Regions from separate parts of the Arthrobacter sp. LAR12-1-1.1 genome, predicted to be linked through region 1. Evidence: riboswitches for the same ligand, from Rfam matches in the RefSeq annotation. Region 1 holds a riboswitch; the other holds the start of a gene.

The links. Region 1 has a riboswitch for glycine ahead of gcvP (aminomethyl-transferring glycine dehydrogenase). Riboswitches for the same ligand answer to the same signal wherever they lie in the genome.
Region 2: another riboswitch for glycine. It lies ahead of gcvP (aminomethyl-transferring glycine dehydrogenase); the one in region 1 lies ahead of gcvP (aminomethyl-transferring glycine dehydrogenase).

Annotation. Positions count from the first base shown of each region.
Region 1 covers NZ_JBEGIG010000024.1:1,095-8,509, forward strand. Annotated here, with positions in the region: gene MRBLAR12_RS16000 (FAD-dependent monooxygenase) at 1-1,180, shown strand, start outside; gene MRBLAR12_RS16005 (hypothetical protein) at 1,260-1,871, opposite strand; gene MRBLAR12_RS16010 (GNAT family N-acetyltransferase) at 1,980-2,498, opposite strand; glycine riboswitch at 2,753-2,850, shown strand; glycine riboswitch at 2,852-2,959, shown strand; gene gcvP (aminomethyl-transferring glycine dehydrogenase) at 3,012-5,879, shown strand; gene gcvT (glycine cleavage system aminomethyltransferase GcvT) at 5,889-7,037, shown strand; gene gcvH (glycine cleavage system protein GcvH) at 7,095-7,415, shown strand, end outside.
Region 2 covers NZ_JBEGIG010000016.1:18,477-39,728, forward strand. Annotated here, with positions in the region: gene MRBLAR12_RS11940 (aldehyde dehydrogenase family protein) at 1-1,370, shown strand, start outside; gene MRBLAR12_RS11945 (D-arabinono-1,4-lactone oxidase) at 1,399-2,694, shown strand; gene MRBLAR12_RS11950 (SDR family NAD(P)-dependent oxidoreductase) at 2,748-3,506, shown strand; gene MRBLAR12_RS11955 (NAD-dependent epimerase/dehydratase family protein) at 3,545-4,468, shown strand; gene MRBLAR12_RS11960 (polysaccharide deacetylase family protein) at 4,458-5,342, shown strand; gene MRBLAR12_RS11965 (APC family permease) at 5,612-7,021, shown strand; gene MRBLAR12_RS11970 (APC family permease) at 7,146-8,717, opposite strand; gene MRBLAR12_RS11975 (agmatine deiminase family protein) at 8,714-9,757, opposite strand; gene MRBLAR12_RS11980 (nitrilase-related carbon-nitrogen hydrolase) at 9,754-10,839, opposite strand; gene MRBLAR12_RS11985 (GyrI-like domain-containing protein) at 11,062-11,556, shown strand; gene MRBLAR12_RS11990 (DUF4193 domain-containing protein) at 11,738-12,040, shown strand; gene MRBLAR12_RS11995 (AMIN-like domain-containing (lipo)protein) at 12,348-12,893, shown strand; gene MRBLAR12_RS12000 (cytochrome P450) at 13,272-14,438, opposite strand; gene MRBLAR12_RS12005 (Dps family protein) at 15,063-15,542, shown strand; gene MRBLAR12_RS12010 (MFS transporter) at 15,624-17,198, opposite strand; gene MRBLAR12_RS12015 (TetR/AcrR family transcriptional regulator) at 17,267-17,806, shown strand; glycine riboswitch at 18,086-18,184, shown strand; glycine riboswitch at 18,186-18,301, shown strand; gene gcvP (aminomethyl-transferring glycine dehydrogenase) at 18,341-21,220, shown strand; gene gcvT (glycine cleavage system aminomethyltransferase GcvT) at 21,233-21,252, shown strand, end outside.

The sequences.
Region 1 (7,415 bases):
CGGCCTGTGGCAGAACCATATTGAGCGGATCCTGGCTGGCTGGATTGAGGAGCTGGGTGTGCCGGTCCATCGGGGGCTCGAGGTCGCCGGCTTTACCCAGGACGACAGCGGGGTCGACGTGCATCTCGCCGACGGCGGGCCGATGCGCGCGCTGTACCTGGTGGGTGCCGACGGCGGGCGAAGTGCTGTCCGCAAGGCGGCCGGCATCGAGTTCCCCGGCTGGGATGCGACGAGGAGCAGCCTGATCGCCGAAGTGGAGGTGACCGAGGAGACGCCGGCAGGGATCCGCATCGACGAGGTGGGGATCCACGGGCTGCACCTGATGGAGGACGGACGAACCACGCGGGTGGTGGTGACCGAGAAGCAGCTTGGACCGGCCGCCGAGCCCACCCTGGCTGACCTCAGCAAGGCGCTGACCGAGGTCTATGACACGGATTTCGGGGTGCACACTCCGACGTGGATCTCGCGGTTCACCGACGCCACGCGGCAGGCCGCGGCCTACCGCAGCGGCCGCGTGCTGCTGGCCGGGGATGCCGCGCACATCCATGCTCCTTCGGGCGGGCAGGGGATCGGGCTCGGCATCCAGGACGCCGTGAACCTCGGCTGGAAACTCGCCCAGGTGGTCAAGGGTATTGCGCCGGACCGCCTGCTGGACACCTATCACGCCGAGCGGCACCCCGCCGGGGCCCGTGCGCTGAAGCACACGATGGCGCAGTCAATCATGCAGAGGGCCGACCCGCGCATCGGTGCGTTGGCCGACACGGTGGCCGGCCTGCTGACGATCGATGAGGCCCGGAAGCGGCTGGGCGGCCTCATCTCCGGCCTGGACGTCCGCTACGACCTCGGTGAGGGGCACCCGCTGCTCGGGCGCCGCATGCCCGATCTCGACGTCGTCACCGCCAACGGCCCGCGGCGCGTGTTCACCTTCCTGCACGATGCCCGTGCGGTGCTGCTCAACCTCGGCGCGCCGGGCAGCATCGACCCGGGGCCGTGGATGGATCGGGTGCAGTTGGTGGACGCCACGTACGACGGCGGGTGGGAGCTTCCGGTGATCGGTTCAGTCAGCGGTCCTGCTGCCGTGTTGATCCGGCCTGACGGGCATGTGGCGTGGACGGGAGACGGGACTCAGCGGGGGCTGGAGGATGCGCTGGCCAGCTGGTTCGGGCCTGCGCGGCATTAACGCCCCAACGGTGGCCGTGACCGACGCGTATTTCCGTGCCCGTCCCCTCAACAGGAGAGGTAGCCCGGCCTCAGCGGGTCTAGAGTGCGTTTTCTCGTAGCGCCCTGCTGTAGTGCTCAGGGGTATTCCTGGTTGCGGCCGACACAACGAGGTGTCGCCGGCTCAGCCGGTGTGCGAAGTACCCCTCGTACGGCAGCACGATGACAGTGTCGATTCCGCTTTCCCATGCCGGGATGAGTTCTTGGAGACTTCGGGGTTCGGCATCGTGGGGAAATTTCGGGATCAGGCTTCGGTCCCAGGCTTGATAAGCCTCGCGGTCCAGACCTTCCCATTCATACCGTTGAGTCCAAAAGGGTGGGATCAAAGGATTCAACCCCTGACTGGCGTCCCCGGACTCGCGCAATTCCGCGGGCGTGGGATGGTGCGTTGGATCTTCGATCTGGTACCAGCTCCAGGCCTGGTCCCATGACGTTTTCCAGCGCTTCTCCCACGTGGAGGCATCAGCCGATTCCGGCATCCGGGAATGACCACAGTCTGGTACGGGGCTTAGGGGCGGGATGTTGAGGTCGCCGGCCATGGACCATGCCTGCCGGACAAACAGAAGGAGAGTCAGGTGGTGTGGATCGTCATTGACGCGGATCACCATGTCATGCGGCCACGGACTTTCCGGTTGCGGCGTGCCCCATTGCATTTTCGTTACCCCCAGTTCGAAGACAGCCCGCGCGGGCCGAATTGCGTTCAGCGTCGCACCGACTTCACGCTCTGTAAACGGAGATCAGTTCGTTCGGGGCGTGCCCGGTCAGACGGTGTCGACCCAGTAGCGGCGTTTGCCGTTGCGGGTGTCCTCGTAGGCGCCGCCGTTCTTTTCGATGGTCGTCCGGGAGCCTGCATTATCCTCATCGCATGTGAGAAGAACCCGGGGGATTCCCAGTTCACGGGCAATCGGCAAGGCATCAGCCAGCGCCCTCGCTGCGTGGCCGCGACGCCTGGCGGAGGGCCTCACGCTGTAGCCGATGTGCCCGCCTTCGTTGAAGAGGAAGTCGTTCAGTTCGTGCCTGATGGCCAGTGAGCCAAGGAACGTGTCACCCTCCATGATCCACAAGTACGTGCAGGGCACATATCCTGGCTTCCGCGGGCTCTCCGGCCGAGCGTCATTGATGAGGGCGTCGACAAAGCGGCGGAACGACTGGGCATCTTTGAGTTCTTCCAGGGACCAGTCCTCCGCGCCCCCGCCGTCCCGGTGGGCGCCGTCAAATTCTGCGGATCCTTCCAGCCAGGAGGAGTGGTAGCTTGCGTCCGGAGCGATAAGGAGAGGCATCACGCGATCATATTCGAAGGGTTCGCGTTTCCCGTGGTCTCGGTCCGGGTGTGTAGGGTGCTGCCAGCGTCAGCGGACGGCAGGTCGTAGTAGCCCAACGGCCCCGGGGGATGGACTTGTTCCTTGGCTGGCATTCGACGGCGGGGAGGCACCCCCGTGGTGCAGGAAACAGCGACTCAATTGAAATTAATTTTGCATCCTGCCCGGGAACCAGATAAATTGTGAGCTGTGTCACCGACCAGTGGCACGGCTTATGATCTGCGGCGGGAGAGTCCTGCCGGTACGTTCAGCAGGCGCCGTAGGAGCAAATCCTCCCCAGGAATCTCTCAGGCCCACGTACCGCCGCGGCAAGGCAACTCTGGAAAGCAGTCCGGGCAACCGGGCTCACCGACGGTGCAAGTGGCGCGCTGCAATCAGCAGGGCAAAACGGAAACTCTCAGGTCCAATACAGAGCGGGGAGGAACCCGAATCATCGTGGCGTTTTGATGCCACCTGAATTATGGAGTTCCTCTCATGACGGTTCAATCGTCCCCGTCCACCTTCGCAGATCGCCACATCGGCGCCCGCCGCCAGGCCGACATCGACACCATGCTCAAGGCCGTCGGCTACGACAGCGTTGATGGCCTCGTTGACAACGCGGTCCCCGATTCCATTCGCCAGGAAAAGCCCCTCACGCTGGACAGCGCCCTCAGCGAAGTCCAGGTGCTGGCCGAGCTGCGCAAGCTCGCCTCCAAGAACAAGACGGCCGTGCAGATGATCGGCCAGGGCTACTACGACACCGTCACCCCGCCGGTGATCCGCCGCAACATCCTCGAAGCCCCGGCCTGGTACACCGCGTACACGCCCTACCAGCCGGAGATCTCCCAGGGCCGCCTCGAGGCGCTGCTGAACTTCCAGACCATGGTCCAGGACCTCACCGCGCTCCCGGTCGCCAATGCGTCGCTCCTCGACGAGGCCACCGCCGTCGCCGAGGCCGTGCTCCTCATGCGCCGCGCCAACAAGAACAAGTCCGCGGCCGGGGCCAAGACCGTCCTCGACGCCGACTGCCTCCCGCAGACCATCGCCATTGTGCTGGGCCGCGCCGAGGCCCTGGGCTTCGAGGTGGAGGTCGCCGACCTCTCCAAGGGCCTGCCCGAGGGCGTCATCAACGGCGTCGTCCTGCAGCAACCCGGTGTCTCCGGCCGGGTGTGGGACCAGTCCGGCGTGATCGCCGCTGCCAAGGAACGCGGCGCCCTCGTCACCGTGGCGGCGGACCTCCTGGCCCTGACCCTGATCACCCCTCCGGGCGAGCAGGGTGCAGACATCGCCGTCGGCTCCACCCAGCGCCTGGGCGTGCCGCTGTTCTTCGGCGGCCCGCACGCCGCCTACATGGCGGTGCGCGAGGGCATGGAACGCACGCTCCCCGGCCGCATCGTCGGCGTCTCCAAAGACAACGCCGGCGTCCCGGCGTACCGCCTGGCGCTGCAGACCCGCGAGCAGCACATCCGCCGCGAGAAGGCCACGTCCAACATCTGCACCGCGCAGGCACTGCTGGCCATCGTGTCCTCGTTCTACGCCGTCTACCACGGCCCCGACGGGCTGAAAGCCATCGCCGAGACCGTCCACAACAACACCCGCGCCCTCGCCGCCACGCTGAAGATCGCCGGCCGCGAACTGGCGAGCGACTCCTTCTTCGACACCCTCACGGTCCGCGTGCCCGGCAAGGCCGCCAAGGTCATCGCCGCCGCCGGGGCCCGGGGCATCAACCTGCGGCTCATCGACGCGGACACAGTTGGCGTGTCCGTCGATGAGACCACGACGCCGGAGGTCCTCGCCGCGGTCGTCGTCGCCTTTGGCGCCGGTCCGGTCCTGGAGGCCAAGGGCTTCGAGCTGCCCGAGACAGTGCTGCGCACCTCCGACTTCCTGCAGCACCCGGTCTTCAACACGCACCGTTCCGAAACCCAGCTGCTGCGCTACATCCGCCGCCTCTCGGACCGCGACCTCGCCCTGGACCGCACCATGATCCCGCTGGGCTCGTGCACCATGAAGCTGAACGCCACGGCCGAGATGGAAGCCATCTCCTGGCCGGAGTTCGCCTCCATCCACCCCTTCGCCCCGGACTCCCAGACCGAGGGCTGGCGCGAGCTCATCAGCGGCCTCGAAGCTGACCTCGCCGAGATCACGGGCTACGACCAGGTCTCCATCCAGCCCAACGCCGGATCCCAGGGCGAGCTCGCCGGCCTGCTGGCCATCCGCGGCTACCACCACTCCCGCGGAGACGAGCAGCGCAACGTCTGCCTCATCCCGGCCTCGGCCCACGGCACCAACGCCGCCTCCGCCGTGCTCGCCGGCATGAAGGTGGTCGTCGTGGCCACGGCTTCGGACGGCACGATCGACCACACGGACCTCGCCGCCAAGATCGAGGCCAACAAGGACGTCCTCTCGGCGATCATGATCACCTACCCGTCCACCCACGGGGTCTACGACGCCGACGTCCGCGAGGTCTGCGACGCGATCCACGCCGCCGGCGGGCAGGTCTACGTCGACGGCGCCAACCTCAACGCCCTCGTGGGGCTGGCCCAGCCGGGCAAGTTCGGCGGCGACGTCTCGCACCTGAACCTGCACAAGACCTTCTGCATCCCGCACGGCGGCGGCGGACCCGGCGTCGGCCCGGTTGCTGCCAAGGCACACCTTGCACCGTTCATGCCAGGGGACGCGAACAAGGCGGCGCACGAAGCCGGCGGTATCGAACCAGGAACTGGTGTTGCGATCTCCGCTTCACGCTACGGATCGGCCGGTGTGCTGCCGATCTCCTGGGCGTACGTGAAGCTGATGGGCGGCCAGGGCCTCACCGAAGCGACCAAGTCGGCCCTGCTCGCGGCGAATTACATTGCCGCACGGTTGGATGAGCACTTCCCGGTTCTCTACACGGGGGAGAGCGGGCTGGTGGCGCACGAGTGCATCCTGGACCTGCGTGAACTCACGGCCAGGACCGGCGTGACCGCCGAGGACGTGGCAAAGCGCCTGATCGACTTCGGCTTCCACGCCCCCACGCTGTCCTTCCCCGTGGCGGGCACCCTGATGGTGGAGCCCACCGAGTCCGAGGACCTTGCGGAGATCGACCGCTTCATCGAGGCGATGATCACCATCCGCCAGGAGATCGACCAGGTCTCCAACGGAGATTTCACGGTGGAGAACTCCCCGCTGCGCAACGCACCCCACACCGCCGCAGCCGTCATCAGCACCGACTGGACCCGCGAGTACCCGCGTGAGCAGGCCGCATTCCCCGTCCACACACTCAGGCAGGACAAGTACTTCCCGCCGGTCGGGCGCATCGACGGCGCCGCCGGAGACCGCAACCTGGTCTGCTCCTGCCCGCCGCTTTCCGACTTCGAGAACTAAGGATCCCTGATGAGTGAGAACTACACCGCTCTCTACGAGCAGCACAAAAAAGCCGGCGCCTCCTTCACGGACTTCGGCGGCTGGCAGATGCCCCTCAAGTACGAATCGGAACTGGCCGAGCACCACGCGGTCCGCAACGCCGCGGGCCTGTTCGATCTCTCCCACATGGGCGAAGTCTGGGTTAGCGGCCCGGACGCCGCAGCGTTCCTCGACTACGCCCTGGCCGGGAAGCTCTCGGCGGTCGCCGTCGGCAAAGCGAAGTACTCGCTGATCTGCCAGGAAGACGGCGGCATCATCGATGACCTCATCTCTTACCGCCGTGGTGAGGACAAGTACCTCGTGGTCCCCAACGCCGGCAACGCTGCGGTGGTTGCCGCGGCACTGGCCGAAAGGGCTGTTTCCGGCAAGGAAGACGGGTTCGACGTGACGGTGGAGGACGTTTCCGCCGAAACCTCGCTGATCGCCGTCCAGGGACCGAACGCAGAGGCCATTCTGCTGACGCTGGTCCCGGCCGAGCAGCATGTCCTGGTCACCGAGCTGAAGTACTACGCAGCGGTTGAGGTACGTATCACCGTCAACGGTACTGACCACGATCTGCTCCTCGCCCGCACCGGCTACACCGGCGAGGACGGCTTCGAAATCTACGTTCCCAGCGAGGACGCCGCCGGCCTCTGGGAAGCGCTGCTGGAAACCGGGGCCGGCCACGGGCTCATCCCCGCCGGTCTGGCCTGCCGTGACTCGCTGCGTCTGGAAGCCGGCATGCCGCTCTATGGCAACGAACTCTCCCGCGAAGGCAACCCGTACGCCGCAGGCCTGGGACCGGTCGTCTCGCTCGCCAAGGAGTCGGACTTCATCGGCAAGGTTGCCCTGAGCGAACTCAAGGCAGCCGGCGCAGGCTCCACAACCGGCCGCAAGCTCGTGGGGCTCAAGGGCCTGGGCCGCCGGGCCGGCCGCGGCCACTACCCGGTCCTCAAGGACGGCAACGTGGTGGGCGAAGTGACCTCCGGACAGCCGAGCCCCACCCTGGGGTACCCCGTCGCCATGGCCTATGTCGACGTCGATCACGCCGCACCGGGCACAGCCCTGGACATTGACCTGCGTGGCAAGGCGGAGCCGTTCGAAGTTGTCGCACTGCCGTTCTACAAGCGCCAAAAGTAGCCAGCCGCCGCTGGCTGAGCCTGTCGAAACCACATACGAACTTAAGGATTGAGATAAATGAGCAAAGTTGTAGCCGAACTGAAGTACTCCGCTGAACACGAGTGGGTTGCTGCCGACGGATCGGGCCCTGCGGGGATTGGGATTTCGGCTGTGGCCGCCGACGCCCTCGGCGACATCGTCTACGTGGACCTGCCGGAAGTTGGGTCGACGGTGACCGCGGGGGAGACCTGCGGCGAGGTCGAGTCGACCAAGTCCGTCTCGGACCTCTACGCCCCGGTGACGGGCGAGGTAGTGGAGATCAATGACGACGTCGTTTCGGATCCCGCGCTGATCAACAGCGATCCGTACGGTGCCGGCTGGCTCTTCAAGGTGGCCGTG
Region 2 (21,252 bases), on a different contig from region 1:
ACGTCGTAGATCCCACCACAGAGCAGGTCATTGCATCGGTGCAGGCCGGCACAGCCTCGGATGTGGACGTTGCGGTTGAGGCGGCCGTGGCGGCCCAGAAGTCCTGGGGGGCCACGACCCCGAAGGAACGGTCAGAGGTGCTCTCCCTGATCGCCAACATCATTGAAGCCAACCGTGAAGCATTCGAAATCATCGAGTCCGCCAACACCGGCAAACCGCGAGCGGTCGCGGAGGACGATGTCTCAAGCACCATCGACACCTTCCGATTCATGGCCGGGGCTTCCCGCACGCTGACGTCCATGGCAGGTGGCGATTACGCCACCGGGCACACGTCGGTCATCCTCAGGGAACCCGTCGGCGTCGTCGGCGTCATCACCCCGTGGAACTACCCGCTGCTGATGGCTGCTTGGAAGATCGCGCCCATCCTGGCCGCCGGAAACAGCATCGTCCTCAAGCCCTCGGAGCAGACTCCGCTCTCGACGCTAAAGCTGGTAGAACTGGTCGCTGGACGCATCCCCGATGGAATTCTCAACATCGTGACGGGACAAGGCCGAACCGTTGGACAGCGGCTCGCCGAACACCCCGATGTGGCCCTTGTTGCGTTGACGGGGAGCGTCGTCAGCGGACAGGCGGTTGCGGAGACCGCGGGCAGGTCCGTCAAGCGCGTCCATCTGGAACTCGGCGGCAAGGCCCCTGTTGTGGTCTTCCCCGACGCCGATCTCCGCGCGGCCGCCGCCGGCGTGCGAAACGCCGGCTTCTGGAATGCCGGCCAGGACTGTGGCGCCGCCTGCCGCGTGCTCGTCCACGAATCCGTGGCTGAGGAGTTCACTGAGCACTTGGTACGGGAAGTCGGCACGCTCGTCGTCGGCGCCCCGGGCGCAGGGGACGACGTCGAAATCGGTCCCATGATTTCGCGCCCGCACTTCGACCGCGTGAAGGAAGCGCTCGCGGAGGCAAAGGCTGCCGGTCTCCAGGTGGCCATCGGGGGCTCTGCCCTGGAAGGCCCCGGCTACTTCATTGAACCCACGGTGATCAGCGACGTACCGGCAGGGGCGCATATTGCTACCCACGAAATCTTCGGTCCCGTCGTCACCGTCGAGTCCTTCAGCTCCACTGAAGAGGCCATTACTCGGGCCAACGAGAGCCCCTACGGCCTTTCCGCCTCGGTATGGACGCGGGATTCGAGCCTCTCGCTCAGCGTTCCGAAGAAACTCGATTTCGGCACCGTCTGGGTCAATTCCCACCTGGTGCTGGCCTGCGAGGTTCCGTGGGGCGGATTCAAGGGATCCGGCTACGGCCGCGACCTCTCGCTGTATGCCCTGGACGATTACTCCCGGACAAAGCACGTCATGATCAACCACGGCGCATGAGCGTTAAGACCAGGATCGGAGCTCAGCTATGACCACCATGAATCATCCCCACTCGGCGTCGTCGGCGCGCGCCGCAACCCCGTCCGCTCCCTTCGGAACAGATGTAACGTGGACCAACTGGGGCGGCAACCAGAGCGCCACGCCGGCCTTCACCGTCCGGCCGCGGAACGAACAGGAAGCGCTCGACGCCGTCCGGTTCGCCATCCGCGAAGGCCTGCCCGTGCGCGCAGTCGGCTCAGGGCATTCGTCCTCACCGCTGGTCCAGACGGGCGGCGTCCTGATGGACATGTCCGCACTCTCGGCCATCACCGGAACCGACCTCATGCGGCGCCGTGCGCGGGCCCTGGCCGGCACAACCATCAACGCCTTCGGCGATCCGCTGTGGGAGCAGGGGCTGGCACTGGGCAACCAGGGCGACATCGACAAGCAGCAGATCGCCGGGGCACTCGCGACCAGCACCCACGGCTCCGGAAAAAACCTGGGCAGCTTCTCATCAGCCCTGCGTTGGGTCAGGCTGATCAACGGCTACGGCGAAATCGTCGAAATCGGTGAAGGCCAGCTCCGCGAACTCAGGGCCGCCCAGGTCGCCTTGGGGACGCTCGGGATTTTCCTCGAGGTAGAACTGGCGGTCGAGGACCGCTATTACCTGCAGGAGGAGATTACCTATCCCACGTGGGCGGAGACCGCGGCAACCTGGCAGGCCGACATCGACGGGAACCGGCACTACTCCTTCCTCTGGTGCCCGGACGACGATTCATGCGAGCTCCTGGACCTGCCCGGTTCGCCTGGCCAGGGCATGGCGAACCGCAGCTACACCAAGCGGTACAACATCGCCCAGGTCAAGGACGAGCGTGAAATTTCCCGCACGGAGGGTGCCCGGCTGGACCGGTCGTACCGCATCTACCCGGGCGGATTCACCACACCGTTCCATGAGCTCGAGTACTTCGTTCCCAGCGAACACGGCTTGGAGGCCGTCGAGGCTGTCCAGGACCTGATCCGCACCAAGCACTCCGACCAGAAGTACCCCGTTGAGGTCCGCTGGGTGAAAGCCGACGAAGGTTACATGTCCCAGTTCCAAGGGCGCGACACCACCGTCATTACCCTGACCACCGAACCGGGGACCGACTACTGGCCCTTCTTCCGGGATGCGGATGCGGTGCTGCAGGAATTCGAGCCACGGGCACACTGGGGCAAGATCCATTTCATGACGCGGAGCCGCTTGGAGCGTCTCTACCCGGAGTTGGACACCTTCATCCAGATACGCCGGGAGTTCGACCCCCGCGGCATGTTCCTTAACGACCACACCCGTGCGCTCGTTGGCTAAATCAGCCTTCTAGGCTGCGCCTGCCGTGCCACAACCAATGGGGAAGAGAAGACATGAGCCATTTTCAGGACAAGGCCTACCTTGTCACCGGAGCCAGCTCCGGCATCGGTCTCGCGACCACTCGGGCGCTTCTGGCGCAGGGGGCAAAGGTTGCGGCAGTTGGGCTCCCGGACCGTCTGCTTGAAGACGCAAAACGCCAACTCTCGGGCGCTGTGATCTTCCTTGAGGCCGACGTCTCTGAGTCCCAACAGGTCGATAGCGCCTTCGCCCAGGCGGAAGCTGAACTCGGACCACTGAGCGGAGCGTTCAACTCCGCAGGAATCTCCAGTGTTGCGCCCATCGCCGAAACGTCCGACGAGCTGTGGCAGAGACTGGTCCGGGTGAACTTGACCGGCACATTCCACTTCGCCAGGGCAGCGGCGCGAACGCTCTCAGCCAACGGCGGTGGATCGCTCGTCTGCACCGCCAGCGAGCTATCACTCGTCGGCCAGGCTGGCTACACCGCATACACCGCGACCAAGGGCGGTGTCCTGTCGATGATGCGGTCACTGGCCGCCGAACTCGCACCTGCCGGCGTCCGGGTCAACGCCCTGTCGCCGGGGACGACAGATACTCCGATGCTTGCGGCCGAGTTCGCGAACGAAGAAGAACGCGCCAGGGACGAAGCGTCCGTACCGCTTGGCCGATTCGCCCTGGCCGAGGAGATTGCTGCGGCGGCGCTGTGGCTGTTGGGCCCTGAATCCTCATATGTCACGGGAACAAACCTTGTTGTCGACGGTGGTCGAACCACGACGTTCCCGCTCGGACATTGAATCCCACACCTAACTCTCGTACTGAAAGGCAAAATCACATGAGCTCTGTCCTGGTCACAGGTGGTGCCGGATTCACGGGACGCCACATAGTCAACGAACTTGCCGACGCCGGCCATCAAACGGTCAGCTACAACCGGGACTTCCTCGAGGCGCCACGCCCCGACGTCGTGTCCGTTCAGGGCGAGCTGTTCGATATCCCCCGCCTCCTCGAGGTATTCAAGGAACACGACGTGGACACCATCGTCCACACCGCAGCCATCTCCCACCCGACTTATTCCCTGAGCTTTCCCCTGGCAACCTTTGCTGCCAACGTCGAGGGAACGGTAGCGGTTTTCGAGGCGGCTCGACTCCACGGCGTCAAACGGATCATCTTCTTCTCGTCCGAGTGCGTGTACGGAAAGACCTCAGCACCTGTGGTTCTCGAATCGGAGCCCGTAAATCCGACGACGCCGTACGCCGTGACGAAGGTTACCGGGGAATGGCTCGGACAGGTCTACGGCGAAAGGTATGGAATCGACGTCATCTCCCTGCGCATCGGCCAGGTCTACGGACCCGGCAACCGCATGGATGAGGTCATGCGGGACATTATGCGCGGCGTGGTCCGCGACGGTTCGTTCTCACAGGACCACGGGGCCGACCACCGGTACAACCTGGTCTACGTCCGCGACGTCGCTCTTGCCGTACTTGCGGCAGTCCAGGCACCGGAAACGGCCTCGGCCAGGCCTCTGGCGTACAACATCTCCGGCAGCGAGTACTGGACCCTCAGCGACGTAGTCAAAGAAGTTCGAATCGCATTCCCGGACGCCACCGTGGAGATCGGGCCAGGGACGGATCCAACCCTGGACTTGCAGGGCCATTTCAGCATCGCTTCCGCGGCCAGGGATCTAGGCTACGAATCGGCCTGGCCCCTGCAGCGGGCCCTCGGCGATTACGCAGACTGGCTCTCGGGCCATGACTTCTGACGTCGATAAGAGCGGCTGGAGGCAGGGGGCGGCATGCGTTGCGGCGTTGACGTTCGACGTCGACGCCGAGTCCCCCATCCTGGCCGCCGGCCGCCGCTACGCCGACAATGCGATGGCGATGACTCACCAGGCGTTCGGACCCAAGGTGGGCGTTCCTCGGATTCTCCAAATGTTGAAGGATGTACAGCAGCCGGCGACGTTCTTCATTCCAGGAGTCACCGCGGAACGATATCCCCACATGGTTGAACAAGTCCTGGAATCGGGACACGAGATCGCGCACCACTCGCACACTCACCGCACCGCGGTGAACATGAGTTTCGACGACGAACGCGCCGACTTCGATCTGGCGCTTGCCGCACTCGGGCGCTTCGGCATTTCGCCAAAAGGGCATCGCGCCGCACTGTGGCAGCCCTCGTGGCAGACGCCGTCGCTGGTGGCTGAGTACGGGCTGACATACGATTCCAGCCTGATGGATGCGGACGTCCCGTATCTCATTGAAACCCCGGCGGGGACAGTTGCGGAGCTCCCCCCACATTGGAGCCTGGACGACTGGGAGCAGTATGCCTTCCTTCCGGAACCCAAGATCGGCGAAATCATCCAGTCGCCACTGGTGGTCGCTGATATGTGGATTCACGAGATCGACGCAATGCGACGTCATGGCGCGCTCTTCATGCTCACGTGCCACCCGTTCCTCACGGGACGGGCAGGACGGCTGGAGGCCCTGCGGACCGTGATCGAAACGGCGCTGGAACGAGGCGACGTCCGCTTCTCGACATGCGAAGCGCTCGCGGACGCGGCCCTCGGTGACCCTGCATTGATCGCCGAGCCCCTCAACCCTGTCACAGCGTCCGCGGAGCTGTACCCGGACTACTGAACGCCGGACTGCTGAACGCCGGACTACTGAGCCGCGGACTGCTGAGCCCGGCGGCACGGCGAACATTGGTGACCCCAAAACACAACAGGCCAAGGGCGAAGCCCTTGGCCGCGCTTCAGCCACGCCCGCAGCTCGTTGTGAAGCTTCACCCCCAAGACCGTCCCAGCGAAAGAAGGCTCATAGCAATGAACTCCCCGTCCCAGCTGTTGTCGGATGCACCTGGTCCACCACAGACCCCTAATCCTGAATCCCTCCAACTCAAACGGGAGATGGGGTTCTGGTCCTCCTTCTCCTTGGCGTTTGCCTTCATGTCGCCAATCATCGGCTTATACGGAGTATTTGGCTTGGCTCTGATGGCCGCAGGGCCGGCCTTCTGGTGGGGTCTGTTGGTTGTCCTCTTGGGCCAGGCCCTGGTAGCGGCTGTACTTGCCGAGCTCGCTTCGCGTTGGCCTGTTGCCGGCGGGGTCTGCCTTTGGTCCAGGTCCCTTCTCGGGCACACCTACAGCTGGTACGCAGGATGGGCCTACATCTGGACCCTCATCATCACAGTTGCCGCTGTAGCCTTCGGTGGAGGCACATTTCTGGCCTCACTGTTCGGCATCGAACAGCCTGACACCACAACGAAAATCATGCTGGGCGCCGTCATCTTGTTGGTCAGTACGATTGCCAACTCCGCCGGCAGGAAATGGCTGAGTCTGCTGGTGACTGTGAGCATCGTGTGCGAGGTCATCGCCAGCCTGGGGGTCGGGTTGGTACTGATCATCTTCCATCGCCGAAATTCCCTCAGCACGATTCTGGACTCCTTCGGATCCGCGCCTGACACCACCGCGTATGTCTTTGGGCCTTTCATGGCGGCCGTGGCAATTATCGGATGGTCGTTTGTGGGATTTGAGAGTGCGGGCGCCATAGCCGAGGAAGTCCGGTCACCCGAACGCAGAGTGCCGCGGGCTGTCCTGACGTCCCTGGTCACGGTGGCATCTGTCATCACGTTTTCGTGCCTGGCCCTGCTCCTCGCAATCCCGGATATTGGTGCCGCCATGTCGGGGGCAGACCCGGACCCGATTACCACAACCCTCACTGCCAATCTTGGCGAGGGAATCACCAAACCGCTCCTGGTGACCATCGTCCTGGGATTTATCGCAGGGACAGTGGCGCTGCAGGCAGCTGTCTCACGATCAATTTTCGCATTCGCCCGGCTGGACGCCCTGCCTGCGGCCAAGGTTCTGAGGCGCCTCAGCAAGACCGACCGGCTGCCCATCAACGCACTCATAGTCTCTGCGGTCGCTTCAATGATTATTCTTGCCCTGTCGGCATCACAGGTGTACGGCGCCCTCATTGCGTTCGCGACGGCCGGCTTCTACGTGGCATTCATCTTTCCAGTGCTGGCCGCCCTGGTGGTTCGGCTGAAAGGAGCGTGGAAGGCCGGACCCTTCAGCCTGGGAGTTTTTGGAACAGTAGTGAACGTGGCCGCGCTGCTGTGGTTGGGCTTTGAGATCGTCAATATCGCTTGGCCGCGACAGCCAGAAGCGCCCTGGTACCAAAACTACGCAGTAATTGTGGTTTTCGTGATCCTTGGCCTGGCGGGATTCGTGGTCGAGAAGCGCCTGCGTCGACGCAATAGCGGCACTTTGGTGGCGGAGGCAGAGCCAGAGCCGGAACTGTTGAAAGTCGGCCCGTGAGCGCCGCCCAGCAAGAAGTTTGCCTTTAGTCCCAATCAATAAGTGCAAGGCCCCACCGACAGCAAACGCACGGCTTTGCCCCGCGGCAGGGGCAAAGCCGTGCGCCGTCCATTGCCGCTGGCGGCTACTCGGGAACCACCAGGGCGGGGGTGTCCTTCCGGATGGTCTCGCCCCGGAAGAAGCCCGGATGCAGCTTCGCGGTCACCAGCATCACCACGGCGCCGAGGGCGAGGATGCCGATGCCCAGGATGAACACCAGGCCCACGCCGAAGACCTCGGAGCCGCTGCCGAACTCCGGCGCCCAGCTGTCCACGGCGGTCTGGAAGAAGACCACGGTGAGGACCAGGCCGCCCAGGACCGGGAACAGCAGCCGCATGAAGAAGTTACGGACGCTGGAGAACAGGCTGTGCCGGAAGTACCACGTGCAGGCGAACGCCGTCAGGGCGTAGTAGAAGCAGATCATCAGGCCAAGGGCCATGATGGTGTCGTTGAGGACGTTTTCGCTGACCACCTTCATAACGGCGTAGAAGCCGCCGGACAGCAGGCCCGCAACCACCGTGGCGTAGCCGGGGGATCCGAAGCGCTTGCTGACGGACGCGAAGCGCGGCGGCAGTGCCCCGTAGTGCCCCATCGCCAGCAGGCTCCGGGCGGGGGAGGCCATGGTGGACTGGAGGGAGGACGCGGTGCCGGAGAGCACGGCCAGGGACATCAGGATGGCCAGCGGACCCATGACAGGGGAGGCCAGTGCGGCAAAGACATTCGCCTGGTTGTCCGGGTTGTTCAAACCAATGCTGTCGGCACCGGTGCCGGCCACCATCATGGTGGCCACGATCACGGCGAGGTAGAGGGCCAGGACGGCCACCGCCGTCGTCGTTCCTGCCCGCCCGGCGGTGCCCCTGCCTCCCTTGGTTTCCTCGTTCACAGTGAGGCAGACGTCCCAGCCCCAGTAGACGAAGACGGCCAGTGACATGCCGGCGGTGAACTGCTCGAAGCTCTCGATTTTCGCCGGGTTGAACCAGTCCCAGCTGAACGCGATCGCGGTGCCCGAGTCACCCGAGGCTGCGTGGCTGAGCGCCATGATGATGAAGACGGCCAGGACCAGCACCTGGAAGCCGACCATGCTGTACTGCACGAGCTTGGTGGCGTGGAGGCCGCGGTAGCTGACCCAGACGGCGAGTGCCACGAACACCAGGCAGGTCACAATGTTCACGGCCGTGTTCGAGGTCAGGTCCGCGAGTTCGGGGTTGTTGAACACCTGGGCCAGGAAGAGATAGAAGAAGTCCACCGCGACGCCGGCCAGGTTGGACAGGACGATGATGTTGGCGGCCAGCAGGCCCCAACCGCCCATCCAGCCGACAAACGGGCCGAATGCCTTCGTGGCCCACGTGAAGGTGGTGCCGCTGTCCGGGGAGTCGGCGTTGAGCTCGCGGTAGGCGAACGCCACCAGGATCATGGGGATGAACGCGACGATGAAGATTGCCGGCAGCTGCACGCCCACGGCGCCGACGGCCGGTCCCAGCGAACTGGTCAGGCTGTAGGCGGGCGCCACGGAGGAGATGCCCAGGACGACGACGGCGAGCAGGCCAAGCTGTCCGCCCTTGAGCCCCTTGCCCGTGATGCCGTGCTTCGAGCCGGCGGGATCGACTGCGCCGTGGGCGGTGGTGGTGCCGTCTTCGCGGCCGATTGTCTGACTCATGGCTGACCTGTCTTGTGGGAGGCGGACGGTTGCTGTTGGGTGATGCAGTGGATGCCGCCGCCGCGGGCGAAGAGCTGGCGGGCGTCGATGCCCACCACTTTGCGGCCGGGGTAGGCGTCGCCGAGGATGCGCAAGGCTTTTTCATCCATCGGGTCGCCGAACGTGCAGGCAATGACGCCGCCATTGACCACCAGATGGTTGATGTAGCTGTAGTCGACGAAGCCGTCCTCGTCGGTCAGGGATTCCGGGGCGGGGACCTCGATGATGTTCCATTCGCGGCCGGCCGCGTCGCGGGTGGTGGCGAGGTGGCTGATGATGTCGCGGCTGACCTCGAAGTCGGGGTGTGCCGGGTTCTGCTGGGAGTGGACCAGCAAGGTGCCCGGAGACGGGATGGCCGCGACGATGTCGACGTGGCCGCGCGTGCCGAACCGTTCCGAATCCCGGGTCAGCCCGCGGGGAAGCCAGATCACGTGGCTGGTGCCCAGGGTCCGGGCCAGTTCGGCTTCGACGGCGGCCTTGCTGAGCCCCGGGTTCCGGCCCGGATCCAGTTGCACCGTCTCGGTGACGAGGACCGTTCCTTCGCCGTCGACGTGGATGCCGCCGCCCTCGTTCACCAGGGGCGAGACGAGGTGGCTGGCCCCCGAGCGTGCCGCGACGGCAGCTGCCACGAGCGAGTCCTTGTCCCAGGCCGCCCAGCCCTGGCCGCCCCAGCCGTTGAACACCCAGTCCACGGCGCCGAGCCGGCCGCCGTCGTCCAGGACGAACGTGGGGCCGATGTCCCGCATCCAGGCGTCGTTCAAGGCGGCGGTGACCACCTCGATGTCCGGGTGGAGGTAGCGGGCGGCGGTCTCCACATCCGCCGGCGCCACCAGCATGGTGACCGGTTCGAATTCCACAACGGCGTTCGCGACGGCGGCCCAGACGGAGCGGGCGGCGTGGGCTTCTGCCTCTGTTTCGCCCAGGGTGTAGCCGCCGGTGGGGAACGCCATCCAGACACGGTCCTGGGGTGCCGTTTCGGACGGCATCCGCCAGGCGCTCATGCCGTGACCTTCTGCGCAGTGGCCTCATACGCGGTGGCCTCATACGCAGTGGGCTCATAGGCGTCGAGGCCGAGCGGGGCATCGGCGCGTACCGGTTCGGTCAGCCGCGCGTAGGTGTCCGGGCGGCGCGTGGCCAGGAAGGGAAAGAGCGTGAGCCAGTCACGGCGCTGGTCGAGGTCGAGGTCCGCCACTATCACCGCGGATTCGTCCCGTGGTGCCTGCGCGAGGATCCGGCCGTAGGGATCGGAGATGAAGGAGGAGCCGTAGAAGTTCAGGGTGCCTTCGCTGCCGCAGCGGTTGGGGACCACCATGAACAGCCCGTTGGCAATGCCGTTGCCCACAATGACCTGTTGCCACAACGGCTGGGTGTCGAAGTCCGGGTGGTCCGGCTCGGAGCCGATGGCGGTGGGGTAGACCAGGAGTTCTGCCCCGCCGAGGGAGTAAATCCGCGCCAACTCCGGGAACCATTCGTCCCAGCAGGTGGGCATGCCCAACCGTGCGCCGCCGAGCTCGGCGGGGGAATGGACCTCGTAAGCATCGTCGCCGTCCGGGCCCTGGCGGAAGAATTTGTCCTCGTAGTAGCCGGCTGTGACGGGGATGTGCAGCTTGTGCGTGCGTGCCAGCAGTTCGCCTTCGGGGGAGACCAGGATGGCAGTGTTCAGGCCCAGGCCGTCGTCGGAACCGTCCGGGTTCTCCGCCTTCTGGTACAGCGAAGCGTGGACGCAGATTCCGTGCCGGCGGGCCGCGTCCGCCGCGAACCGGAACGTGGGGCCGGTGAACAGGTCCTCGGCGATGTCCGAGGGCCGCGGGCGCGGGGCCCCGGCCCGGGTGGTGTCGTTTTCGGGAAGCGTATCCGCGGGGTACCGGGACAGTGTGAGCTCGGGCAGGAAGACGACGGCGGCTCCCAACCGGGCGGCCCGCCCGATGCCTTCGTCCAGTTCCGCGTGCAGGGCCGCGGCGTCAGGATGCCAGCGGTGCTGTACGACGCCGACCCGCAGTGCTGGCCGGCTGGACGATGCACTTCGGGACGACGTGGTGCGGGCGAGGGAGGGCGGGGTGTCGAGGGACGTGATTTCGATCATGGCTACTCCAGTGAGACGGGCGTCACATAAATGAACGTTGTTCATTTAGTATTTAGGCGATGGTCGCGCCGGGCAAGACCTAATATGAATAAAGTTCATTTATTTATTCGCGGCAGTACGTGCGCCGAGTCCGGACGTGCGGGCGAACACGCCGCAGGCCGCTCCGTGGGCGCGGGCCGTAAGGCCCTAGACCGCGGATTGGGCGCGGCAGAGTCTGGGCGTATGACTCCAACGAACCCCGGGGCGGCTCCGGACATCAAGCCCGCCCAACTCAAGGAACAGCCGACTGCAGTGGTGCGTGAGACTGTCCCGATGAATGCGCTGCGCGACTTTTTCGGCCGTGCCTTCGGCGCCGTCATGGGTGCGGTGCAGGATCAGCATGTCCAATTGGCCGGACCCCCGTTCGCGCTGTACCGGGGCAAACCGACCGACGTCGTCGACGTGGAGGCGGGGTTCCCCCTCGCCGCACCTTTCACGAACCCAAGCGGCGCGGACACTGAGGTCATCGCCGGGGCACTCCCCGCAGGCCGGGCCTACGAGGCGATGCACATCGGGCCCTACGAATCACTGCAGCAGACCTACGGCGCGATCATGGCGCGGATGCGGCAGGACGGTGCGAGCCCCGGGGAAGCCATGTGGGAGTACTACCTCACCGATCCCGGTGCCGAGCCCGACCCGGCGAAGTGGCAGACGCTGGTGGTCTGGCCGGTCGCCTGAACTGCCCACCGCGGGCCGCGGACGCGGGGCGTCCCGGGGCCGCCGACCCGGGCTTCCGCGCCCCGTCCGACTCATTGTGTCTGATTGGCCACACTATTCCTCAACTCCATGCATAATGTCCTAAACTGCTTCACTGAGGTGCCTGAAATGGCGCTGCGCAGCAACGAAAGTGAACCCCGATATGGCTACCGATTACGACGCCCCACGTAAGACAGAAGAAGAGTCTCCCGCTGAGTCGCTGGAGGCCCTGCAGGCGTCCCGCGGCGGCGGCGCGCAGACTGCTGTGATCGACGTCGACGAGAACGACACCGCTGAAGGCATCGATCTTCCGGGTGCGGACCTGTCCGGCGAAGAGCTGACGGTCATTGTTGTTCCGGAGCAGTCCGATGAATTCACCTGCTCCTCCTGCTTCCTGGTCCGGCACAGGTCCCAGGTGGCCCTTGAAAAGAACGGCATGAAGTACTGCCGCGACTGCGAAGGCTAAGAATCTTTCAGCAACACCAAGACCGCACGAAGCGCCGGACCCTCGGGGGTGCCGGCGCTTCGCCGTTCCTGGCGTGGCCCGCGGCTGCCGGCGTTATCTGTTCGTGAAGGAACCTGGCGGGATGTGTCCGTGCAATCCGTCCGTGACCAGCAACGGGCCACTTTAACGGTTGGGCGCCGAAACGGATGAGGACCTCGCCCGCCGGTTCGGGGCCGCCTACGCTGGAAGCGTCTGACCTGCGCTGACTGTTTGGCCAGCTCAAGGGCTCGGGCAGCACCAGGGGGTGGCGGGGTTGAAGAGGACCCAGTTGAAGAAGATTCACGCTTTGCTCGCGGCAGTGCTGATGGCCGCCGGTCTCGGGGTGCTTGCGCCGGCGCCGGCAGCCGCGGACCCGTACTGCGGCCTGGTCTGGGGTTCGCTGGTCAAAACGGATCCGGCCATGAGCCAGGCCAAGGTGGTGAATGTGCGGACCGGTCAGCATTACTGTTTTGACCGGTTGGTCATCGACCTCAACGGCCCCGTGGCCGGCTACACCGTCCGCTACGTGCCCGAGGTGGTGCAGGACGGGTCCGGCCTGCCGATCCCGCTGCGGGGCCAGGCCTTCATCCAGCTCACGGTCAATGCGCCCGCATACGACGACGCCGGCAATCCCACCTACAACCCGGCGGACAAGGGTGAGCTGGCGGACGTGACCGGTTACCAGACGTTCCGGCAGGTGGCGTGGGCGGGCAGCTTCGAAGGGTATAGCAGCCTGGGCCTGGGGGTCCGCGCGCGGCTGCCGTTCCGGGTCCTGTCCCTGTCCGGGCCGGGCACCGGGTCACGGCTAGTGGTGGACGTGGCGCACTTCTGGTGATGGCCGGGGCGGCAGAGCAACGCGGCGCATTGCGCGATTTGCGAACTCAAGGCCTTGGTGGCATCACGGTGGATCAGGAGCATTTCGTGCGCTGCGCCCTTGCCGATGATGCAATTGTCCACCTCGCCAACCCGCGTACTTCTTCGACTGACAAGTCAGCTGGGCGTGCGATCAGCCCATTCCTGGGCAGTTCGACTCCTAGGCAGTTCGACGCGCGCGGAGCGAGGTGCCCCTAGGCGTCGAAATGGGCCGGAGGCACACCCTTCCGGTGGAAACGCTAGCGCCCCGCGTTGCCCTATCACTTACGGCTGTCATTCCGACGGCAAAGTCAATCAGTAGCAGCCACAACTGATAGGGCAACGGAGGCGGCGCTCGCCGTCAGGCAGCCAGCCAGGACACGGGAAGCTGTTTCACTCCGTAGACGATCGTGCTTTCCATCCGCTCCAGCTGCGCCCCGGGTCGCACGGCCAAGCCGGGCAGCCGGGAGAGCACGGCCTGCAGCGCGATCCTGGCCTCGAGCCGGGCCAGGGGAGCGCCGAGGCAGAAGTGGATGCCCTGGCCGAAGGCGAGGTGACGGTTCGGTGAGCGTCCGACGTCGAACACGTCAGGGTGCGGGAACTGCTCCGCGTCACGGTTCGCCGAGCCGATCCACGCCACGATCGGCGACCCCGCAGGGATCGGCAGGCCCCGCACGGTCGTGTCGACGGCGGAGATCCGGTACATGGACTGGACGGGGGAGCGGTAGCGCAGCACCTCTTCGATCGCCTGCGGGAGCAGGGCAGGCTCGGCGATGAGGCGTTCCGCCGTGCCCGGCGCTTCGGTGAAGCACAGCACCGCATTGCCGATCAGGTTCGTGGTGGTCTCGTTGCCGGCAACGAGCAGAAGGGCGCAGAATCCGAGCAGCTCGATGGCGCTGAGCTTCTGCCCGTCGATCTCGGCCGCGAGGAGCGCGCTGATGAGGTCATGGCCCGGCTGGCGCCGCCGCTGCTCGATCATGCCCATGAAGTACTCCGCCATTTCCCGGTGTGCGGCCATGTGGCCGGACTCGTCGGCGCCGGGGCGGGTCTGGCTCACGATCACGTCGGACCACTGCTTGAACCGGTCCCGGTCCGCGGCCGGGATGCCCATCAGCTCCGCGATGACGATGACCGGCAGCGGATAGGCCAGCTGGTCGATCAGGTCCGCGGAACCGGCAGCAACTACCGGGTCCAGCAACTCGTCGGTGAGTTCCGAGATGCGCGGGCCGAGCGCTTCCACTGACCGTGGCGTGAACGCCTGGGACACCAGGGAACGCAACTGGCGGTGCCTGGGCGGGTCCGTGTTGATCAGGCTGGCGGCGAAGAGCTGGCCCGTTTCGGAGGGGTTGTCCCCGCCGATCCGGGAAGAAAACGTGGCGTGCTCGGACAGGACCCGCTGCACGTCATCGTAGCGGAACACATGCCACACCCCGGTCTCCTGATCCTGGAAAACGGGTTCACTGTCCCGCATGGCTTCATAGCGGGGAAACGGGTTCAACGGCTGCTCCAGAGCGGGAAATGGCACCATGGCTGGCCTTCCTGACGAGGCGGACGGCCGTCGTTTCCTGGCAATGGACCAACTGCAAGGGACGAACTGCAACAGAGCAGGCGTCCAACGGGGCGGGCCGCGTGGCCCCGTCAGCTCCCACCCTAATACCGCGCAACAGCCTTGGCATGGGGATTCTGGCCCACGTCGGCCGCCCCTGCGGAACCGGCCCGTCACCACGGCGCCTAACGAAGCGGCCGGTCCTGCCGACGGTACGGAGGAGAACACCCCGGCTTTCCGCTAAACGTGGTCCGGACTGACGCCCCCTACGACGACGGCGCAGGCCTGTCGGCGTTGTTCGCAGGAAAGCATTGACCAGATGGTCCGCTGCGCCGAAGAGACCCGCAGGGAGGTCCTGCTGTCCCGCGAAGAGGGGGCAGACAGCGTCAAGAATCTCTCCCTCGCCCGTGCCTAACGGAACATAGGAACGGGGCAGTCTCAGCTTCCCGAAACGGTTAGTAAGCCGACTTAGTAAGCTGACCGAGAAATTCCTCCCCGAACCGTCGCGGCCCGTCGCTGCCCTGCGGTAGCGTCGGAAGCATCGGCCGCGGTGCCAGCAAATGGTGCGCGCGGCCCGCACGGTACCGGTTCTATTGAGGAGGATGCATGAAAGCGACACCTACACTGACGGCCAACCTGCAGGCGGTCCTAGTGGACCTGATCGAACTCCACGTTCAGGGCAAGCAGGCGCATTGGAACATCGTCGGGACTAACTTCCGGGACCTCCACCTCCAGCTGGACGAGATCGTCGACGCCGCCCGGGAGTTCGCGGACGATCTCGCCGAGCGCATGCGCGCCCTCCACGCCCTGCCGGACGGCCGCAGTTCCACGGTTTCCAAGTCCACCGCACTCGCCGAGTTCCCCGCGGGCCTGATCAACACGAAGGACGCCATCGAACGGATTGTCGCGGCCCTCGAGGCGGCCGTCGGCACGATGCGCAAAGTTCACGATGAAGTTGATGAGGAAGACCCCACCACCGCCGACCTCCTGCACGCCTTCATTGCCAAGCTTGAGCAGTATGCCTGGATGGTGAATGCCGAGACCATGCGGGCAAACGCCAGCGTGACCACTCCGGAGGACAAGTAGGGACCGGCTCCCACCGGTCCGACCCTAAACCAGCAGCGTCCGGCGCCGGATTTCTTCCGGCGCAGGACGCTGCTGTCCAAGCTATTTGGCCTTCGGCACCGTCCGCAGGACAATGGCGGCGAGGACGCAGGCCCCGGTCATCAGGACCAGCGCGATTGACGCCGTGACGTGGACGCCGGAGTCGAACGCCGTGCGCGCGGCAGCCGTCACTGCCTCCGCCAGGGGAGCCGGAAGCATGTGGGCGAGCTCCACCGCGCCGGCGAGGGTTTCACCCGCCTGGCTGGTGGCCTCTGCCGGGACGAGCCCGGACACCCCCTCGGGGAGCCGGAGGTTGCCCTGATAGGAAGCCGTCAGGATCGAGCCGAGGATCGCCGTGCCCAGCAGAGACCCCACTTCATAGCCGGTCTCGGAGATGGCGGCGGCGGCCCCCGACTTGTCGGCAGGCGCCGCACCCAGGATCAGGTCATTGGAAATCGTCTCCGCGGCGCCCACCCCCAGGCAGAGAACCAGCAGCGCGGCCAGGAGCAGAGACGGGCCATGGCTGTGGTCGCCGAACGCCACCAGGAAATAGCCCGCCGCGCTCAGCAGCAGCCCGCCGGCCACAACAAAGCCTGGCCGCACCTTGCGCACCAGCGGGACCACGAGCAGCCCCGCCACGACAGTGGCGATGAGGGCCGGGACCATGGCGACTCCGGAAGCCGAGGGGGACTGGCCCTCGACCAGCTGCAGGTGCTGTGCCAGGAACAGGATGAAGCCGTTGAAGGAGAACAGCGCCAGGACGTTGGCGATGATGGCCGTGCTGAAGATCCGGTTGCCAAAGAGGCTGACATCGAGCATCGGCGCCGTACCTTCCCCGCGGGCAAGTGCCCGCTGCCGCCGGATGAACACGTAGCCCATGAGCAGGCCGGCTCCAATGCTCGCGAAGGCCTCTGGTGCGGGCCCGTGGGTGGCGAGGGTTTTGATCCCGTAGACGACCGGCACCATGACCAGCAGGGACAGGACAATGCTGGGCACGTCCACGCGGCCGGGGTTCGGGTCGCGGGATTCCGGTATCAGCGCCGGACCGAGCACCAGGAGAGGAAGGATGATCGGCACTGCGACCAGCAGGACGGCGCCCCACCAGAAGTGTTCCACCAGCCAGCCGCCGGCAATCGGGCCGAGGGCGGCGCCGCCGGAGAAGCCGGCGGCCCAGATCGCCACGGCCAGCCTGCGCCGGTTGGGCTGCGGAAAGATATTGCGGATCAGGGAAAGAGTGGACGGCATGAGCATGGCGCCGAACAGGCCAAGCCCGGCACGGCCGGCGATCAGCCATTCGGCGCTCGGTGCGAACGCCGTCGCGGCCGAAACCGCGGCAAAACCCGCGCTGCCCACGAAGAGCAGGCGGCGCCGTCCGATCCTGTCGCCGAGGCTGCCCATAGCGACCAGCAGTCCGGCCAGGACCAAGGGATAGGCGTCGACGATCCAGAGCAGCTGGACGCCGGAAGCGGACAGGCTGGTGGCGATGGCCGGCAGGGCAAACGTCAGGGCGGTGTTGTCCACGGCCACGAGCAGGACGGGGAACATTAGCAGGGCCAGCGCCACCCAGTCGCGCCACGGTGCCCGGGGGCCGGTGGCCGCCGGGATGCTGGTGGCTGCGGTGATCGATGAAATGCTCATAGGACATAACTATACCGTCTGGACGGTACAGTTAAGAAATGAAGGGCTGGGCAGGCATGATGGGAGGCATGCCCAGGAAACCCGTCGCCCGCGAGGCCGTCCTCGATGCCTTCGAATCCCTGCTCATCGAAGTCGGTGAACGCGCCGCGACGCTGGACGCCGTCGCGCGCCGGGCCGGCGTCTCCAAGGGCGGCCTGCTCTACCACTTCCCGACCAAGGAGGCGATGATCGCGGTCCTGCTGGAACGGCTGGACCGGCATCTGGCTGCGGATGTTGCCGCCATGGCGGCGGCCCCCGAAGGGGCGGCGGCGTACTTCATTAGGTCCTCGGTGTGGGCGGACACGCCCATGGACCGGGTCTTCGTGGCGGCCACGCGGCTCGCCGAGGTGGCGCACGGGGAGACCCTCCGCCGCTTCGCCGCCGCCCAGGCGAGCTGGCTGGAACTGCTGGCGGCCGACGTCGGACCCGCCATGGCGAAGGCCGTCCTGTACATGGGGGACGGGCTGTACTTCAACGCCATGCTGGGCCGGGGCCCCGGCGGGCCGCTTCCGGAGGTCGAAGCGGACGTCGAGAGCCTGCTGGCCGCCGTCGAGAAGCTGCGCCGCTGACGCTCCCGCCCGCTCCCGCCCACCCCGCCCGCTCCCGCCCACCCCGCCCGCTCCCGCCCACCCCGCCGAACTCGCCGGAAGCGTGCGAGTTCGCCGCAAAGTTGCGGCGACCTGGCCGCTGTCCGGCGAACTCGTGTTGGCGGACGCACCCGGGGGCGGCTTGTCGCCCGTAACCTGGGTCGGCGGCTGGCAGGGAGTTTGCGGACGCGCGCCCGGCATAGGAGAATGGGAGCTGTGACTGTTGTCACCCACGATTAATCACCCAACTGAATACGCCTTTGATCTGCGGCGGGAGAGTCCTGCAAGTAGGTACAAGCAGGCGCCGTAGGAGCAAACCCTCCCCAGGAATCTCTCAGGCCCATGTACCGCCGCGGCAAGGCATCTCTGGAAAGTAGCAGGCGTGTCCCGGACATGCTGTGCTCACCGACGGTGCAAGCGGAGCCCCTGAAACGCAGGCTTCGCGGAAACTCTCAGGTCCAATACAGAGCGGGGAGGAACCCGAATCAATGTGGCGTACCCTGCGCCGCCTGAGTTATGGAGTTCCTTGTGACTGTTACCCCAGCCTCCACGTCCTTCGTTGACCGGCACATCGGCGCGCGCCGCCAGGCCGACGTCGACGCCATGCTGAAGGCTGTCGGCTACGACACCGTCGACGCCCTGGTGGACACCGCCGTTCCGAAGGACATCCGTCAGGACTCCGATCTCGCGCTCGCCGCCGCCCTCAGCGAGGTGGAAGTCCTCGCCGAGCTGCGCAAGCTGGCAGCGAAGAACAAGACCGCCGTGCAGATGATCGGGCAGGGCTACTACGACACGCTCACCCCGCCGGTGATCCGCCGCAACATCCTCGAAGCCCCGGCCTGGTACACCGCGTACACGCCGTACCAGCCGGAAATCTCCCAGGGCCGGCTCGAAGCCCTGCTGAACTTCCAGACCATGGTCCAGGACCTCGTCGGCCTGCCGATCGCCAACGCATCGCTGCTGGACGAAGCCACCGCCGTCGCCGAGGCCGTGCTGATGATGCGCCGCGCCAACAAGAACAAGACGGCGCACGACGGCAAGACCGTCCTCGACGCCGACTGCCTCCCGCAGACCATCGCGATCGTCAAGGGCCGCGCGGAAGCCCTCGGCTTCGAGGTCGAGGTCGCGGACCTCTCGAAGGGCCTGCCCGAGGGCGTCATCAACGGCGTCGTCCTGCAGCAGCCGGGCGTCTCCGGCCGCGTGTTGGACCACACCGCGGTGATCGCCGACGCCAAGGAACGCGGCGCGCTGGTCACTGTGGCCGCGGACCTCCTGGCCCTGACCCTGATCACCCCTCCGGGCGAGCAGGGTGCGGATATCGCCGTCGGCTCCGCCCAGCGCTTCGGCGTGCCGCTGTTCTTCGGCGGCCCGCACGCCGCCTACATGGCCGTGCAGAAGGGGCTGGAGCGCTCCATGCCCGGCCGCCTCGTGGGTGTCTCCAAAGACAACGCCGGCGTCCCCGCCTACCGCCTGGCCCTGCAGACCCGCGAGCAGCACATCCGCCGCGAGAAGGCCACGTCCAACATCTGCACCGCCCAGGCACTGCTGGCCATCGTGTCCTCGTTCTACGCCGTCTACCATGGCCCAGACGGGCTGAAGGCCATCGCCCAGTCGGTCCACGTCCACGCCAAGACCATCGCCGCCTCCCTGAAGGCCGCCGGGCTGGACGTGCTGCACACGTCATTCTTCGACACCATCACCGTCTCCGTGCCGGGCCGGGCGGCAGAGATCATCGCGGCCGCCGACGCCAAGGGCGTCAACCTGCGGGCCATCGACGCCGACACTGTCGGCATCTCCGCCGATGAGGCCACGACGGTGGCTATCGTCGCCGACGTCATCGCCGCGTTTGGCGCGTCGGTGACCGACACATCTGAGGGCTTCGGCCTGGACTCCGCCGTGGAGCGCACCTCCGACTACCTCCAGCACCCGGTGTTCAACACGCACCGTTCCGAAACCCAGTTGCTGCGCTACATCCGCCGCCTCTCGGACCGCGACCTCGCCCTGGACCGCACCATGATCCCGCTGGGCTCGTGCACCATGAAGCTGAACGCCACGGCCGAGATGGAAGCCATCTCCTGGCCGGAGTTCGCCTCCATCCACCCCTTCGCCCCGGACTCCCAGACCGAGGGCTGGCGCGAACTGATCGAGGACCTCGAAGCCCAGCTGACCGAGATCACGGGCTACGACCAGGTCTCCATCCAGCCCAACGCCGGATCCCAGGGCGAGCTCGCCGGCCTGCTGGCCATCCGCGGCTACCACCACTCCCGCGGAGACGAGCAGCGCAACGTCTGCCTCATCCCGGCCTCGGCCCACGGCACCAACGCCGCCTCCGCCGTGCTCGCCGGCATGAAGGTGGTCGTCGTGGCCACGGCTTCGGACGGCACGATCGACCACACGGACCTCGCCGCCAAGATCGAGGCCAACAAGGACGTCCTCTCGGCGATCATGATCACCTACCCGTCCACCCACGGGGTCTACGACGCCGACGTCCGCGAGGTCTGCGACTCCGTGCATGCGGCCGGTGGGCAGGTCTACATCGACGGCGCCAACCTCAACGCCCTCGTGGGGCTGGCCCAGCCGGGCATGTTCGGCGGCGACGTCTCGCACCTGAACCTGCACAAGACCTTCTGCATCCCGCACGGCGGCGGCGGACCCGGCGTCGGCCCGGTTGCTGCCAAGGCCCACCTGGCACCGTTCATGCCCGGCGATGCCAACAACGCCGACCCGGCCGACGGCACCCCGATCTCCGCCTCCCGCTACGGCTCGGCCGGTGTGCTGCCGATCTCCTGGGCGTACGTGAAGCTGATGGGCGGCCGGGGCCTCACCGAGGCCACCAAGTCGGCCCTGCTCGCGGCGAACTACATCGCGGCCCGCCTGAACGACTCCTTCCCGGTTCTCTACACCGGCGAAGGCGGCCTCGTGGCCCACGAGTGCATCCTGGACCTGCGCGAACTCACGGCCAAGACCGGCGTGACCGCCGAGGACGTCGCCAAGCGCCTGATCGACTACGGCTTCCACGCTCCCACGCTCGCGTTCCCGGTTGCCGGCACCCTGATGGTGGAGCCCACCGAATCCGAGGACCTTGGCGAGATCGACCGGTTCATCACCGCCATGGTTGCCATCCGCGCAGAGATCGACCAGGTGGCCCACGGCGACTTCACCGTGGAGCACAGCCCGCTGCGCAACGCCCCGCACACCGCCGCAGCCGTCATCAGCACCGACTGGACCCGCGAGTACCCGCGTGAGCAGGCCGTCTTCCCGGTCCACACGCTCAAGCAGGACAAGTACTTCCCGCCGGTCGGCCGGATCGACGGCGCCGCGGGGGACCGCAACCTGATCTGCTCGTGCCCGCCCCTCGAAGCCTTCGAGGACCACTCCGACGACTCCGCCAACTAAGGACAGCCACCGATGACTGAGAATTACACGGC